2 regions of the Anoxybacillus sp. P3H1B genome follow, and region 2 is predicted to be linked to the other one. Evidence: a T-box and tRNA genes for the amino acid it is inferred to sense, from the RefSeq annotation. Region 2 holds a T-box; the other holds one or more tRNA genes.

The links. A T-box is a leader RNA that pairs with one kind of tRNA and senses whether it is charged. The one in region 2 lies ahead of serS (serine--tRNA ligase), so its partner is inferred to be a tRNA-Ser.
Region 1: it has a tRNA-Ser gene. The T-box ahead of serS (serine--tRNA ligase) is inferred to sense a tRNA for this amino acid. The anticodon was not compared.

The regions. Positions count from the first base shown of each region.
Region 1 is NZ_LPUG01000024.1:882-8,567, reverse strand. Features, by position in the region: gene AT864_RS14195 (sugar phosphate nucleotidyltransferase) at 1-793, opposite strand, end outside; gene AT864_RS14190 (glucose-1-phosphate adenylyltransferase) at 800-1,963, opposite strand; gene glgB (1,4-alpha-glucan branching enzyme) at 1,914-3,857, opposite strand; gene AT864_RS14180 (cation diffusion facilitator family transporter) at 4,573-5,547, shown strand; tRNA gene AT864_RS14175 (tRNA-Glu) at 5,931-6,002, opposite strand; tRNA gene AT864_RS14170 (tRNA-Ser) at 6,016-6,108, opposite strand; tRNA gene AT864_RS14165 (tRNA-Asn) at 6,111-6,185, opposite strand; tRNA gene AT864_RS14160 (tRNA-Ile) at 6,452-6,525, opposite strand; tRNA gene AT864_RS14155 (tRNA-Gly) at 6,533-6,603, opposite strand; tRNA gene AT864_RS14150 (tRNA-His) at 6,809-6,884, opposite strand; tRNA gene AT864_RS14145 (tRNA-Thr) at 6,904-6,976, opposite strand; tRNA gene AT864_RS14140 (tRNA-Phe) at 7,146-7,221, opposite strand; tRNA gene AT864_RS14135 (tRNA-Asp) at 7,234-7,309, opposite strand; tRNA gene AT864_RS14130 (tRNA-Met) at 7,322-7,398, opposite strand; tRNA gene AT864_RS14125 (tRNA-Val) at 7,436-7,511, opposite strand; tRNA gene AT864_RS14120 (tRNA-Glu) at 7,518-7,589, opposite strand; tRNA gene AT864_RS14115 (tRNA-Ser) at 7,604-7,686, opposite strand, start outside.
Region 2 is NZ_LPUG01000008.1:8,450-16,393, forward strand. Features, by position in the region: gene serS (serine--tRNA ligase) at 1-1,218, opposite strand, end outside; T-box leader at 1,274-1,490, opposite strand; gene pdxT (pyridoxal 5'-phosphate synthase glutaminase subunit PdxT) at 1,548-2,126, opposite strand; gene pdxS (pyridoxal 5'-phosphate synthase lyase subunit PdxS) at 2,145-3,029, opposite strand; gene AT864_RS00205 (serine hydrolase) at 3,192-4,499, opposite strand; gene guaB (IMP dehydrogenase) at 4,900-6,366, opposite strand; gene AT864_RS00215 (YaaC family protein) at 6,492-7,460, shown strand; gene AT864_RS00220 (winged helix-turn-helix domain-containing protein) at 7,680-7,944, shown strand, end outside.

The sequences.
Region 1 (7,686 bases), on a different contig from region 2:
TCATGCATCCATTAGCCACTATTGAATTTTTGACAACAGCATTTTCTGTATATTTAGTAGGCGGCGCATCCTTCACTTTTGTATAAATAGGACGCGATTTAACAAATAGCTGATTCCAAATGGTTGGATTAAGCAGCTCTAAGCTATGACGAAAATAGCTTTCGATAGAGTCAATGACAGCCACATATCCATAATGCTCATAATCACATATTTTCAATTGATGAAGATGATCGTGGACAACATCGATGATGCTATTGTAGCCTGTATGAATTCGGTTCGCAATTAAATCCAGAAGGAGAGAGGTTTCTAGCACGAACATTCCAAGCGAACGGCCTTGATGACGTATTTCTGTAATATCGCACTGATTATCGATATGACGCTTTAACACAGCCTCATAGTCAATATTGCAAACGGTATAGCTATTGCAAATGAGCGCATACTTTTGTTTGCTGCGTAAAAAGTAGTCAATATGCTGTTCAAAATGTTGGAAAGCCCCTAAATGATGCGCCGGAATATTTAAATCTGAGGAAGGAAAGAAAAAGAGCCCATCTCGTTTTCGACTCAAATCCCAATTTTTCCCTGAACCTAAATGATCCATCAATGATCGATAGTGATACTTTGGGAAAATAGCGATGCTTTGCATACCTGAGTTCACCATGTTTGATAGGACAAAATCTATTAAGCGGTATCTTCCTGCAAATGGAATTGCTGCAATGGAACGATGCAGCGTCAGCTCATATAGCGACTCCATATACCTTGTGTCATCTATTACCCCTAACATCGTTTTATTCATCGCTGTTCATCCTTTCTCAACGATTTCTGAGCTCTGTGCCTGCAACCATTCTTGTGTAACAAGAAAAATCTCATCATCAAATGCAGACGGGCGAATGACCATTCCCGGCGGGATCTCAAGCTCTGACGGTACAATGGCTCTTTCAATATAGGCATTTTCACCAATCACTACATCCGGCATAATGACACAGTCTCTCACAATCGCTCCCTTTTGAACATAAACTCCCTGAAAAACAACGGAATGGTCAATGGTTCCCTCAATAATGCATCCTTCATTCACCAGCGAGTTAATCACTATTGCATCTGGAGAGATATACTGAGGAGGTTGATTTGGATTAACGGAATAGATCTTCCATGATTGATCAAACAAATTTAATTCACATTCTGGATCTAATAAATCCATATTTGCCTCCCACAGGCTTTTCACTGTTCCGACATCCTTCCAATATCCTTTAAATGGATAAGCCATAAGCCGTTTCTTTTCTTTCAATAATAGCGGAATCACATCTTTGCCAAAGTCATGACTTGAACTCGGATTTTCATTGTCGATTTGCAAGTATTCCTTTAAAACACTCCAATTAAAAATATAAATTCCCATAGAAGCGAGGTTGTTTTTTGGGGCAGACGGTTTTTCTTCAAACTCTACAATCCGCATTTCTTTGTCTGTGTTCATGATACCAAATCGGCTCGCTTCGGCCCAAGGCACTTCAATAACAGAAATCGTCACATCCGCATTTTTGGCGATATGATAATCCAGCATTTTGGCGTAATTCATCTTATAAATGTGGTCACCTGAAAGAATCAACACATATTCCGGATCATACTGCTCAATATAGTTCATGTTTTGATAAATGGCGTGCGCTGTTCCTTCATACCATTTTACCCCAGATGATTCAGAATACGGGGGTAAAACGGTCACTCCTCCATTTCTTCGATCTAAATCCCAAGCGCTGCCAATACCAATATATGAGTGTAGAAGAAGCGGCTGATATTGAGTCAATATTCCTACCGTATCAATACCGGAATTGGAGCAGTTGCTTAGCGTAAAATCAATGATTCGATATTTTCCTCCAAACGGAACGGCTGGTTTGGCTAGCTGTTTGGTCAATGAATTTAATCGACTACCTTGTCCGCCGGCCAACAACATGGCGACGCATCTTTTCTTCACCATCTACACTTCTCTCCCCTCGTTTTTTCATTGGGCGCAACACAGAAATTCCAAAAGGTGGGATAGTCATTTCGATGTGGTATGGTTTTCCATGAAACGGCTCTTCTAGAGCAGTCATCGGTTTTTTATTAATATAACCACATCCTCCATATAGGGAAGCGTCGCTGTTAAAAGCTTCCTTATACGTGGCAAGCAGCGGAACGCCTACCTTGTAATCATGGTATGCCGTTCCAGTAAAGTTACAAACGACAACTAATATATCATTCTCTTTATTGCTTTTTCGAACAAACGAAAAGATGCTCTGTTCAGCGTTATGCACATCAATCCATTCGAACCCTTCTGGCGAATGATCCAGCTCATAAAGAGGCTTATGACGTTTGTAAAACTTTATTAAGTCTTTCACATACACACTCATTTTTCTATGCATCTCAAAATCAAATAACATCCAATCAAGTTGATCCAAATCCTTCCATTCATCAAATTGACCGAATTCCCCTCCCATAAACAATAATTTTTTTCCTGGATGAGTAGCTAAATACCCATATAATAATCGCAGTTGCGCAAATTTCTGCTCATATTCGCCAGGCATTTTATTTAATAATGATTTTTTTCCGTGCACTACCTCATCATGTGAAAATGGCAAAATAAAATTTTCTGAGTATGCGTATAGCAAAGAAAAAGTAACTTTATGATGCAGATATTTACGATGTTCGGGAGCCGCCTCCATATAGGTCAGAATGTCGTTCATCCAGCCCATATTCCATTTATAATTAAACCCTAAGCCTCCTTCATAAGTCGGCGCAGTCACCTTCGGCCAATCTGTAGAATCTTCAGCAATCATTAACAATGAAGGATCATAGGAAAAGACAGCTTCATTTAGTTTCTGCAAAAATTCCACGGCGTAGGGGTTTTTATGAAGGACATGACTGTTGGGCCAATAAAGCATATTAGCTACTGCATCAACGCGAAAGCCGTCAATATGGAAATACTCCATCCAAAATAATGCATTCGAGATGAGAAAGCTTCGAACCTCAGGCTTCCCTAGATCAAAATTGGCTGTTCCCCACACCGGATTCTCACGATCCTGTATATTGACATATTCATATGTTGGGGCTCCATCAAACATGTATAGGCCATGTGCATCTTTACAAAAATGACCAGGGACCCAGTCTAAAATCACTCCTATTCCAGCTTGATGGCACTGATCAATAAAAAACATGAAATCATGTGGAGTTCCATAGCGGCTTGTAGCGGAATAATATCCTGTTCCTTGATATCCCCATGAGCGATCGAGCGGATGCTCAATTAAGGGAAGCAGTTCAATGTGAGTAAACCCATTTTGCACTACATAAGGGATTAGTTCTTCTGCTAGCTCTTGATAGGAGTAAAAGCTTCTATCTTCCTTCTTTTTCCATGAACCTAAATGAACTTCATAAATGAATAACGGTTGATCGTAAGCTGGTTTGCGGCGTTTCTTTCGCTGCCACGCTTTATCATTCCAATGATATCCATCTAATGAATATACAATAGAGGCCGTACGAGGACGAAGTTCGGAATAAAATGCATATGGATCCGCTTTAAGGAGTACTTGCTCATTTTCCGTAAAAATTTCATATTTATATAAGTGTCCCTCTAAATTTTCAGGGATAAATATGGTCCATACGCCTTGATCGTTTATTTTGGTAAGTGGGTGATCTTTCCCGTTCCAGTTGTTAAAGCTCCCTACAAGTCGCACAGCACGCGCATGAGGAGCCCATACACTAAATCTTGTTCCAACCACCCCTTCATTTCTTACGATATGAGCGCCAAACATTTTATAGCTTTTATATAAGCTTCCTTCATGAAACAAATGAACCTCAAAATCTGTGGGATTTGTTGCTATCAACGAGCATCTCATCCTTTCACTATAATTTTTTTATTTTGCCAATATTTCATTACGATCCTAATTGCTCCATGTTAAATGAAAGATGAAGCAGTTTGTTTTTTCTTCTGAACCAACATCTTCTTTTTTCCATTGTCCAACGCCATACACTGCTTCACTTATTGGCTTATCCATTAGTATTTATTTAATTAGATTCGACATTGATTTATAAATTCCTTGATAAAATGTGTTTATATTTTATGACAATTCTCACCAGGAAATTTCATACAAAAAGAGGATGAAGGGATTCTCTTTTTCCCCTGCTTTTGCTTGTTCAATCATTGGATGTCCAAACAATATTATTTTTCAGGCTAAACCATTAGATTCGCGAACAATTTGTTGCTTTGCCACGCGTTTATGTGATGAAAGATAGGCTACAAACCTCTGTGCACACATTCGTCATATTCTTTTCTAGAGTCGCTTTGCTCAATCTTCAAGCTATATTTATTATGATTGACTGATAAACATTCCCTTATCTCGCGCAATTTCCAGCTATATGCCCTTTCTCTTATAGGATGGACACAATAAGGCATTTGCCACTCTCGGAGAACAAGCGGCTATATTATGAACAAAAGATTAAGATAAGAAGCTTTCAAAAATGGTACAAAGCTATGATTTGCAAATTGCTTGTTTACGGCATATAATTTATAATAAATATCTAATGATAATTATTCTAAAAAAGAGGTGTATTATGAGTTACTCTGACTATCATCACCTGCCTCATGTCAAAGAACAAAACAAATCAAAACGAACATTATGGATTACCCTTTCCCTAACGCTGTTTTTTGCCCTTGTTGAAGTCATTGGCGGAGTTTTATCTAATTCGCTTGCACTTCTTTCTGATTCAGCTCATATGGCCTCAGATGTGCTGGCGCTCATTTTGAGTATGGTTGCTCTGTATCTCGCATCGCGGCAGCCCAATAAAACATTTACGTTTGGATATTTGCGATTTGAGATTATTGCTTCCTTTTTAAACGGATTGGCACTTGCAATGATCGCTATTGGCATCTTTATCGAAGGAATTCGACGGTTCATTCATCCTGAGCCTGTTCATTTTCAGCTGATGCTTACAATTGCTACAATTGGGCTGATCGTTAATCTTATCTTAACAATCGTCCTTAGCAGAAGCACAAAAGAAGAGGAAAATTTAAATGTGAAAAGCGCTTTATGGCATTTTATCGGCGATCTTTTGAGTTCAATCGGAGTTATCGCTTCAGCTATTATCATCTATTTCACGGAATTTGCCTTAATAGATCCATTGATTAGTATGATTATAGGAGGAATTATTTTTACAGGAGGAGCAAAAATCATCCGCGAATCGTACTTTATTCTTATGGATTCTGTTCCATCGCAGTTTGATCTTGAGCAAATACGCTCTGACATTAGCGGTATTAAAGGGGTAGAAGATGTACATGACATGCACATTTGGGCGATTTCTTCCGACCATTATTCCTTAACTGCTCACGTATTTATCAATGAACACATTCAGCCATTCTGTGTTATTTTAGCCATTAATGAAATGCTGGAAAGGAAATATAGAATTAAACATTCCACGATTCAAATTGAACATGCTTACTTTCATGATCATGGAGAGTACGGAGAAAAATTTCTTCGCCAAAAAAACAAAGCACCAAAAAAGCCGAGTAGCCCTAACGAATCATTTTGAGTTTAGGGAATATGAACATGAGTAGAAAAATTATGCCGACCTTTCTGTTTTTATGGTCGGCCTTTCTTTGTATTTATTATTTATTTACATTTGACATTTTGTCAAGTTAAAAATTCGGAATAATCAAAAACAGAAATGCACAATATTATATAGATCAAGTTTTTTTATAAATTTTTCTTTCTAAATAATTGGAGGAACGAATATTTTTGAGGCGTATGATGTAACTTATTATGTTAACATAATAGAGTTATACCGTTTTTCCACGGTCGGTGATCGAGCATCATCTCTTCTCCCGTGTGTTTTGAAGATGACACTCGTTTTATCTTTAAATGATTTTATATAAAGTAAAAAACACTATGCTTTAGCACAGTGCTTTTTACTTATGACCCGTACGGGATTCGAACCCGTGTTACCGCCGTGAAAGGGCGGTGTCTTAACCACTTGACCAACGGGCCTTGCATTCAGCAGTGGCGGAGAAGGCGGGATTTGAACCCGCGCGCCGCAAAAACGCGACCTAACGGTTTAGCAAACCGTCCCCTTCAGCCACTTGGGTACTTCTCCAATGGCTCCGCAAGTAGGATTCGAACCTACGACCTACCGGTTAACAGCCGGTTGCTCTACCGCTGAGCTATTGCGGAATAGTGGATAAACACAAAAACTAACGAATCATTATTCATATTTTTCTACTGCCTCTTCCTCTTCAAGACATTCGAAGAAGCACAGTGCGTCGAGGCAACTCGCTGTTTGCTCAGAGAGGAAATGCTCGTCGCTGAGCGATTGCGGAATAGTAGATGAAAACAAAAGCTAACTGACCAATGTTATAGAAGAAATTCACAGAACACCTATAGATGGGCAACACATGTCACCAAACTTTATGCAAAGAAACGCTTTACAAAAAGAAAGATGGGCCTAAGTGGACTTGAACCACCGACCTCACGCTTATCAGGCGTGCGCTCTAACCAGCTGAGCTATAGGCCCGTATACAAGCGGGTGATGGGAATCGAACCCACGACATCAGCTTGGAAGGCTGAGGTTTTACCACTAAACTACACCCGCATAATTATCAAATTTTTTATTACAAATTTCTAGTATCCCGATATACCATGCCTCTTCCTCTACCAGTTCATTCTAAGATGCTTTGTGCGTCGAGGCAACTCGTCGCCTATTCAATGATGTATCGCTCGTGGCTGAGGTTTTACCATTAAACTACATCCGCGCAATTATCAAATCTTTTATCACAAATGTCTTGGGATAATATGTATGGGGCGACTAGTGGGAATCGAACCCACGAATGCCAGAGCCACAATCTGGTGCGTTAACCACTTCGCCATAGCCGCCATTACTTTAATAAATCGATGCCGGCTGCAGGACTTGAACCCGCAACCTACTGATTACAAGTCAGTTGCTCTACCAATTGAGCTAAGCCGGCTTTATCTATAGAACTAACCATAAAAGCACATGTTCTGTGCCTCTTCCTCTTCAAGACATTTCAAGATGTCCAATGCGTCGAGGCAACTCGCAGTCATTTCACCGATGCTCCGCTCGTCTCTACCAATTGAGCTAAGCCGGCATTCATAAGATGCGTTGGATAAAATAAATGGTGGCTCGGGACGGAATCGAACCGCCGACACAAGGATTTTCAGTCCTTTGCTCTACCGACTGAGCTACCGAGCCATACATATTTTATGGCGGTCCCGACGGGACTCGAACCCGCGATCTCCTGCGTGACAGGCAGGCATGTTAACCACTACACTACGGGACCAACCGTTTTATTTGGTTGCGGGGGCAGGATTTGAACCTGCGACCTTCGGGTTATGAGCCCGACGAGCTACCAGGCTGCTCCACCCCGCGATGACAAAATTATATTTTTTTCAATCAATAGTATGTATGGTGGAGGATGACGGGATCGAACCGCCGACCCCTTGCTTGTAAGGCAAGTGCTCTCCCAGCTGAGCTAATCCTCCTAAAAGTGACCCGTACGGGATTCGAACCCGTGTTACCGCCGTGAAAGGGCGGTGTCTTAACCACTTGACCAACGGGCCATTACATGAAATAGTGGCGGAGAGCAAGGGATTCGAACCCTTGAGACGCTGTTAACGTCTACACGATTTCCAATCGTGCTCCTTCGACCACTCGGAC
Region 2 (7,944 bases):
AGTGCCATCCTCTTGCTGATAATTTTCCAAAATAGCAGCCACTGTCCGGCCAATAGCTAAACCAGATCCATTAAGCGTATGAACGTGTTCAGGTTTCGCTTTTGGATCTCGGCGAAAACGAATATTAGCACGGCGCGCTTGGAATGACTCGAAGTTGCTGCAAGAAGAAATTTCTCGGTAAGTGCCGTAGCTTGGGAGCCAAACTTCGATATCATATTTTTTAGCCGCTGTAAATCCTAAATCACCTGTGCACATGCTCATCACACGATAAGGCAGTTCTAGCAACTGAAGCACCTTCTCAGCATGGCTCGTTAATTTTTCTAGCTCCGCATAAGAGTCCTCAGGCTTCACAAATTTCACAAGCTCCACTTTGTTAAATTGATGCTGGCGAATTAGTCCTCTTGTATCGCGGCCAGCTGAACCGGCCTCTGAACGGAAGCATGCACTATATGCCACATAGTTGAGCGGCAAGTCTTCTGCTGATAAAATTTCGTCGCGGTGCAGATTAGTCACAGGCACTTCTGCCGTAGGAATTAAAAAATAATCCTCGCTTTCAATTCGAAACGCATCCTCTTCAAATTTGGGCAATTGACCTGTTCCTGTCATGCTAGAACGATTTACAATATATGGAGGGAGCACTTCTTCATATCCATGCTCTTCTACATGCAGATCAAGCATGAAACTAATAAGCGCTCGCTCTAACCGAGCACCTAATCCTTTATAAAATACAAATCGGCTTCCTGTCACTTTCGCTGCACGCTCAAAATCCAAAATGCCAAGCTGATCAGCAATTTCCCAATGTGGCTTCGCTTCAAATGAAAACGCACGAGGTTCTCCCCATTTGCGGATTTCCACATTATTCTCTTCAGATTCCCCGATCGGCACAGATTCATGTGGAATATTCGGAATCGAAAGCAATAACATCTCTAACGTCTCTTCGACTTGTCGCAATTCATGATCCAACACTTTAATGCGATCGCCAACTTCACGCATTTCAGTGATCAAATGATCAGCATCTTGCTTTTCCCGCTTTAAAATAGCGATTTGTTGAGATACCTCGTTCCGTTTATTTTTTAGCTCCTCTGCTTTAGCAATGAGCTCCCTCCGCTTCTGATCAAGCTCTTCAAAACGAGTAAAATCCGTTAAATCTTCACCACGATGTTTCAGCTTTTCTTTCACTTCCGCTAAATTCGTGCGCAAAAATTTCAAATCTAACATCTCTTGTTCCTCCTTTTTTATTCCTAAAATAAAAAACTCTCGTCCCCTTATTAAACCAAGGGACGAGAGTAACCCGCGTTGCCACCCTAATTGAAGACAAAATGTCTTCCACTCAAATTGGTAACGGCTTGACACCGGAAATGCTTACTTGCGTTCAAGCGTTCGGCATTTCGCTCAAGGATGGATTCACAAGCGTTTCCCATCGGTTCGCACCACCCACCGATTCTCTGAAGAGAAACATTCCTGCTACTATTTCCTTTCATCACTTTAACGCTCATTCACTTTTAATAAAAATAATGTACTACAAGGTTCGGCAAGATGCAATGGTTTTATTCCATCGATTCTTTAACCATATTTATAAAATACTGTGTCATTCGATGATCTTCTGTTAATTCTGGATGGAAAGAGCATCCTAAAAATTGTCCCTGTCTCGCAGCGACTATTCGTCCCTCGTGCTTTGCTAAAATTTCTACCTCTTCTCCAACTTCAACAATATGTGGTGCACGAATAAAGACACCAATAAAATCATCAGCGACTCCAGTAATTGACAGTTCCGCTTCAAAGCTTTCCCGCTGACGGCCAAATGAATTCCGTTCAACAGTAATATCCATTAAACCAAGATGTGGTTCATCATATCCAACAATACGTTTAGCTAACATAATCAAGCCTGCGCACGTTCCAAAGATGGGTTTACCTTGTGCAGCAAACTCCTTTAACGGCATTATAAAACCGTATTGATCCATTAGCCGACGCATCGTCGTACTCTCGCCACCTGGAATAATAAGACCATCGATTTCTTGAAGCTGCTCCATTTTTTTGATGACAGTCGCTTCAGCTCCACACGATTCAATCGACTGAACGTGCTCTCGGACAGCTCCTTGCAAACCTAAAACACCAATTTTTATCATCTTAACCTTCTCCCTTGATTACCAGCCGCGTTCTTGCATGCGTTGTTCAGGTAATAACGACGAAATATCGATTCCTCTCATCGCCCCGCCTAACCCTTTAGAAAGATGAGCAATTAGTTCATAGTCTTCGTAATGAGTCGTTGCTTCAACAATCGCACGTGCATATTTCTCCGGATTCTCTGATTTGAAAATACCAGACCCTACAAATACGCCATCTGCTCCTAAGTACATCATTAAAGCAGCATCCGCAGGAGTCGCTACTCCACCCGCTGCGAAATTAACTACAGGTAACCGGCCTAATCGTTTAATCTCAAGCAGCACTTCAAACGGAGCGCCGAGATTTTTTGCTTCTGTCATCAACTCATCTTCACTCATGCTCACAACTTTACGCACTTGAGCATTCACTTTGCGCATATGGCGGACAGCTTCAACAATATTTCCTGTTCCCGGCTCTCCTTTTGTCCGCAGCATCGATACGCCTTCAGCAATCCGACGAGCTGCCTCCCCTAAATCTCGACATCCGCACACAAATGGTACGGTAAATTGGCGTTTATCAATATGGAATTCTTCATCAGCAGGAGTCAAAACTTCACTTTCATCAATATAGTCTACCCCTAACGCTTCAAGAACTCTTGCCTCCACATAATGACCAATACGCGCTTTCGCCATTACCGGAATGGAAACAGCTTTCATTACTTCTTCCACTACAGTTGGATCTGCCATACGAGCAACACCGCCTGCAGCCCGGATATCAGCTGGCACGCGCTCCAATGCCATAACCGCTACAGCTCCAGCAGCTTCTGCGATTTTTGCTTGTTCAGCATTTACCACATCCATAATAACGCCGCCTTTTTGCATTTCCGCCATTCCGCGTTTGACACGCTCTGTACCTGTAATAGCCACTTGTGATTCCTCCTAATAACCTCATGTAGTCGTATTTTTTCATGAAAAAAGAAAGAAAAGCGATAAGAAATAATTTAATTACATTTTCTTATTTTACCTCAATTTTTTTAAAAATCACAATAAAAAAAGTAAAAAGCTCCTCCTGCTTAAGGAGGAAGCTTTTTAAAACCAGCCTTTGACCGTCTTTGTCACACTTGTCCAAATATCGCTGAATAAACCGCCGATTCCTCTCATCATCAATACAAATCCATTTGCTTTTTCCACGCTTTGTTTAGCTACAACATCTACCTGTACGGCACTTTTCCCATTTGGTGTCAAATAATCATCATCATTAGCTCCCGTATACCGCACCGTCATGTATCCAACTTTTTCGCCTTTTTTGATCGGTGCTGTTAACTCTCCATCTTTATTGAGCTTTTTCTTGTCAAACACATATACTGGCTTATAGTTTTTGTCTTCCCCATTTTTTATGACAAGAGAAAGGGTTTTTTTCGTGACAACAGCTACTGATTTTTCCTTTCCCTTTGTTACAGGCAAAGTAGCGTCACCTTTTTGTTGATACCCTGCTGGATAAAGTTCCTTTAATGAATAGTTACTGAACGCATAATCCAATAGCTTTCTCGTTTGCTCGAATCGAGCATTAATGGTCGATTTGCCATTGCTTTTTGCATTCATAACAACCGTAATAAAGCGAACACCGTTTTTCTCCGCCGTTCCTGTAAAGCAGTAGCCAGCAAAATCTGTATATCCTGTTTTCAATCCGTCTACTCCCTCATAGCCATAAACAAGACCTGGCAGCATCCAGTTCCAATTGTCCATTTTAATTTGGTCGTCTGTGCCTTCTCTAAATGTTTTTTTCGTTATGCTCGAGGTTTCTAACACTTCAGGATACTCTTTAAGTAAATGGTAAGCTAACGTAGCAACAGCACGAGCTGACATAACATTTTCTTCGCTTGCTTCTGTTCCTTGTGGATGAAATCCTTGTAAATCTTGATTGCTTAGTCCTGTCGCATTGACAAATTTATAACCTTGTAACCCCAGTTTTTTCGCTTTTTCATTCATCATTCTGACGAAGTTTTCCTCTGAACCGCCTACAATTTCAGCGATAGCAACTGCAGCGGCATTAGCAGAATAGATCGCCATTGCCTCATAAAGCTCAAGAACGGTATACTTTCCATCTTTTCTTAGTGGAACATTAGATAGATCGCGATCTTGTGACAGACGGTATACATAATCACTTGGTGTATATTCTTGATCCCATTTCACACGTTTTTGTTTCACTGCTTCTAATAACAAATATTCTGTCATCATTTTTGTCATACTTGCGATTCCAAGAACGGTATCAATATTCTTTTGGTACAAAATTCTTCCTGATCCTGCATCAACAAGTATCGCCGCATCCGCTTCAATATTTATCGGATCCTGTGCGGCCTCCACTTTTTTATTCAATGGAAAAACCGTTGCTAGCAGGAACACTAAAACTAATCCTATTATTATACTTTTCTTTCTTTTCACTTTTACACCCTCCTTACACAAACGTTATTGTAACATACTCCTATACAAAAAAATAGACGGAGGAACCTTCCTCCGCTTCAAGCGATCGAAATGCAACTTGGCATGCTAACATTTTCGCTTCTTCTTCGACTAAGCGACTATTCGATTTCGACAGTCAGGTGGCCGAACAACAACGTCTTCCAGATAAATGCATTTGTTGCTCGTCTCTCTGTCACACTTTGGCGTGACGAAGGCAAGTCTATGACTTGCCTCTGACAGTCAAAAAATGGAGCGGCTTCTTTCCAATCGCGCTATAACTTTCATATAAAGCTTGTACACTGAAAAAACTACTAATGTTACATCCACAGGCAAATCATTATGAAATGGAATAGTTTGGAGCTTCTTTTGTGATTTGTACATCATGCGGATGGCTTTCCCGCAATCCTGCACCTGTCATGCGAATAAATTGTGACTTCTCGCGCAATTCTTCTAGATTTTTTGTTCCACAATAGCCCATTCCGGATCTTAAACCACCGACAAGTTGATAAATCGTATCGGCAAGCGGTCCTTTATAAGGCACACGGCCTTCGATTCCTTCCGGAACAAATTTTTTATTATCTTCTTGGAAGTAGCGGTCCTTACTTCCTTTTTCCATCGCTGAAACAGATCCCATTCCACGGTACACTTTAAAACGACGGCCTTGATAAATTTCGGTTTCTCCAGGGCTTTCTGTTACCCCAGCTAAAAGGCTTCCAAGCATTACGGCATGAGCGCCAGCTGCTAGAGCCTTCACAATATCGCCTGAATACTTAATTCCGCCATCTGCAATAATTGGAACACCGTATTTGCGCGCCTCTGTCGCACAATCATAAATAGCTGTGATTTGTGGCACTCCTACACCAGCAACAACGCGCGTCGTACAGATCGAACCTGGTCCAATTCCCACTTTGATAATATTAGCCCCAGCCTCAATTAAATCTCTTGTCGCTTCTGCCGTAGCCACATTTCCTGCAATAATATTTAGCTTCGGATACTGTTCGCGGATTTTTCGTACTGTATCAAGAACACCTTTTGAATGGCCGTGAGCCGTATCTACAACAATTACGTCCACATTGGCCTCAACTAATTTTTTTACACGAATCATTGTATCAGCTGTTACCCCAACAGCAGCACCAACTAATAAACGGCCTTTTTCGTCCTTTGCTGAGTTCGGAAACTCAATCACCTTTTCAATGTCTTTAATCGTGATTAATCCTTTCAAAACGCCATTTTCGTCAACAAGAGGCAATTTTTCAACCTTATATTTTTGCAAAATCTTTTCTGCCTCTTCTAAAGTAGTACCTACAGGAGCTGTAATTAGGTTTTCCTTTGTCATGACATCGGAAATTTTTATGGAGTAATCTTGAATAAAACGTAAGTCTCGATTGGTAATAATGCCGACCAGCTTTTGTTCTGTTTCATTATTAACAATTGGAACACCGGAAATGCGATATTTGCCCATCAAGTGCTCCGCATCATATACTTGATGATCTGGAGTCAAAAAGAATGGATCAGTAATTACTCCACGTTCTGAACGCTTAACTTTGTCTACCTGCTCTGCCTGTTGTTCGATTGACATGTTTTTATGAATAATTCCTAATCCACCTTGGCGAGCCATTGCAATCGCCATTTCTGCTTCAGTAACGGTATCCATCCCTGCACTGATAATGGGAATATTTAACGATAACGTTGGAGTAAGTTGAGTTTTAACATCTACATCTCGAGGCAATACTTCTGATTTTGCAGGAATAAGAAGAACATCATCAAAGGTCAATCCTTCTTTTACAAATTTAGATTCCCACATGTTTTATCCTCCTCATCCGGAAATATTATTAGTAGCTTAACAACTGGTTAAAATACTGTCAAGGAATCAAGGAAATGTTCGATTTTTCTTTCAATTTTATCATTTCAACGAAAGGGGAATGGTCAATGTTACATAGCGAGGAAGTTTGGATGAAATTTTCTTCTTTCCATTCTACAAGCATGGTTCAACAATTGTTATACCGTTGTTATTCCAAGACGGGAAGAGAAGACGCAAAACAAAAAAGTTATGCAAATGGCTACGCTTTTCTTTACTATTTACAGCATGGTCAAAGCTTTTATCTGACAGCTCGAACAGCTCCTCTCTCAATTCAACCTGTCCTTTTATTTTATGGAATGGTCCAGCTTTTAAAAGCTTGTATTCTTACTGTAGATGCTGATTATCCCATGTCATCATCTGTTTTAGCGCATGGTGTTTCAACAAGAAAGCAAAAAAAACAAAATTATAATTTTTTCAATGACGAAGTAAAAGTTCAAAAGCACGGATTGTTTACTCATTTTTCTGAAAAAATGTTCCATGTGAAACATATGGCTGGAGAAAAATTTCAAATGCGTTCTTTATTAAAGCGCATTAGCGAGCTTCACGAATTGTTTGAAGTCTACTATGGGGCTAAGCTATCAAGGAAAGTCCATTACGATCCTTTTCGACAATGCATCCTCATTCCAGTTACTATTTTAGACGATTACCATATGACATTTTCTCATTTCATAAGCCATGTCATTCCAGAATGGCACTGGATTCAAAAAGAATCTGTTGAAATAGAGGGGAATTATATTAAAGCCATTTGTACTGATCAATTAAAATCATTAGAGCATGAACCGTTTATGTTTGATTTGAGCACGAAAACATATCGTCTTCCGACACAACGCGAAGAGATATTTCAAAAACAGGAGGTTATATTTCATTATTTATTATTATATAACTTAAGCATGATCTCTCGATACGAAACAGAATGGTGGAGTGAATTGCTACATTCCTATTCGAGCGAAGCCTATCCGTTTATCCATAAGTTTTTATCTGTAACATTTGAAAAAGTCCCTTTTTTATTGTATGAGTATTTAGCTTTAACTAACTGATCGTATTTTGCAACAGTCGGTTGTCGAGATCCATTCATGAGTCCCCGGATCTCTGATCTTGGCCTCTACTACAATAAGTACATGATAAAAAAGTTTGTAGAGCGGCCGTTGACCACCAAATCATTTATATATAAATCCAAGTTCTTTTTTGGGCATACGGTTATCTCGTCTCTGAGCCGTCTACACTGAAAATAGGATAGACGGACAGGAGTGGTAGAGATGAAAACTTGGCAAATTACAGAGACACACGGCTGGACCATTGATACATTACGCCAACAAGAAAAACAATCCAAACACACATGGCAGTACAAGCGAGTGGCTTCCATTCGGATGGTGATGGAAGGATACAAGGGCATTGAGGTTGCTGCTTGCCTCGGTTTGAATCGCAAAAGCGTATCCGAATACGTTCGTCTGTTTTCAGAAGGCGGTCTCGATCAGTTGTTGAACCGGAACTTCACTTCGCACAAGCCTACCTACTTGTCTC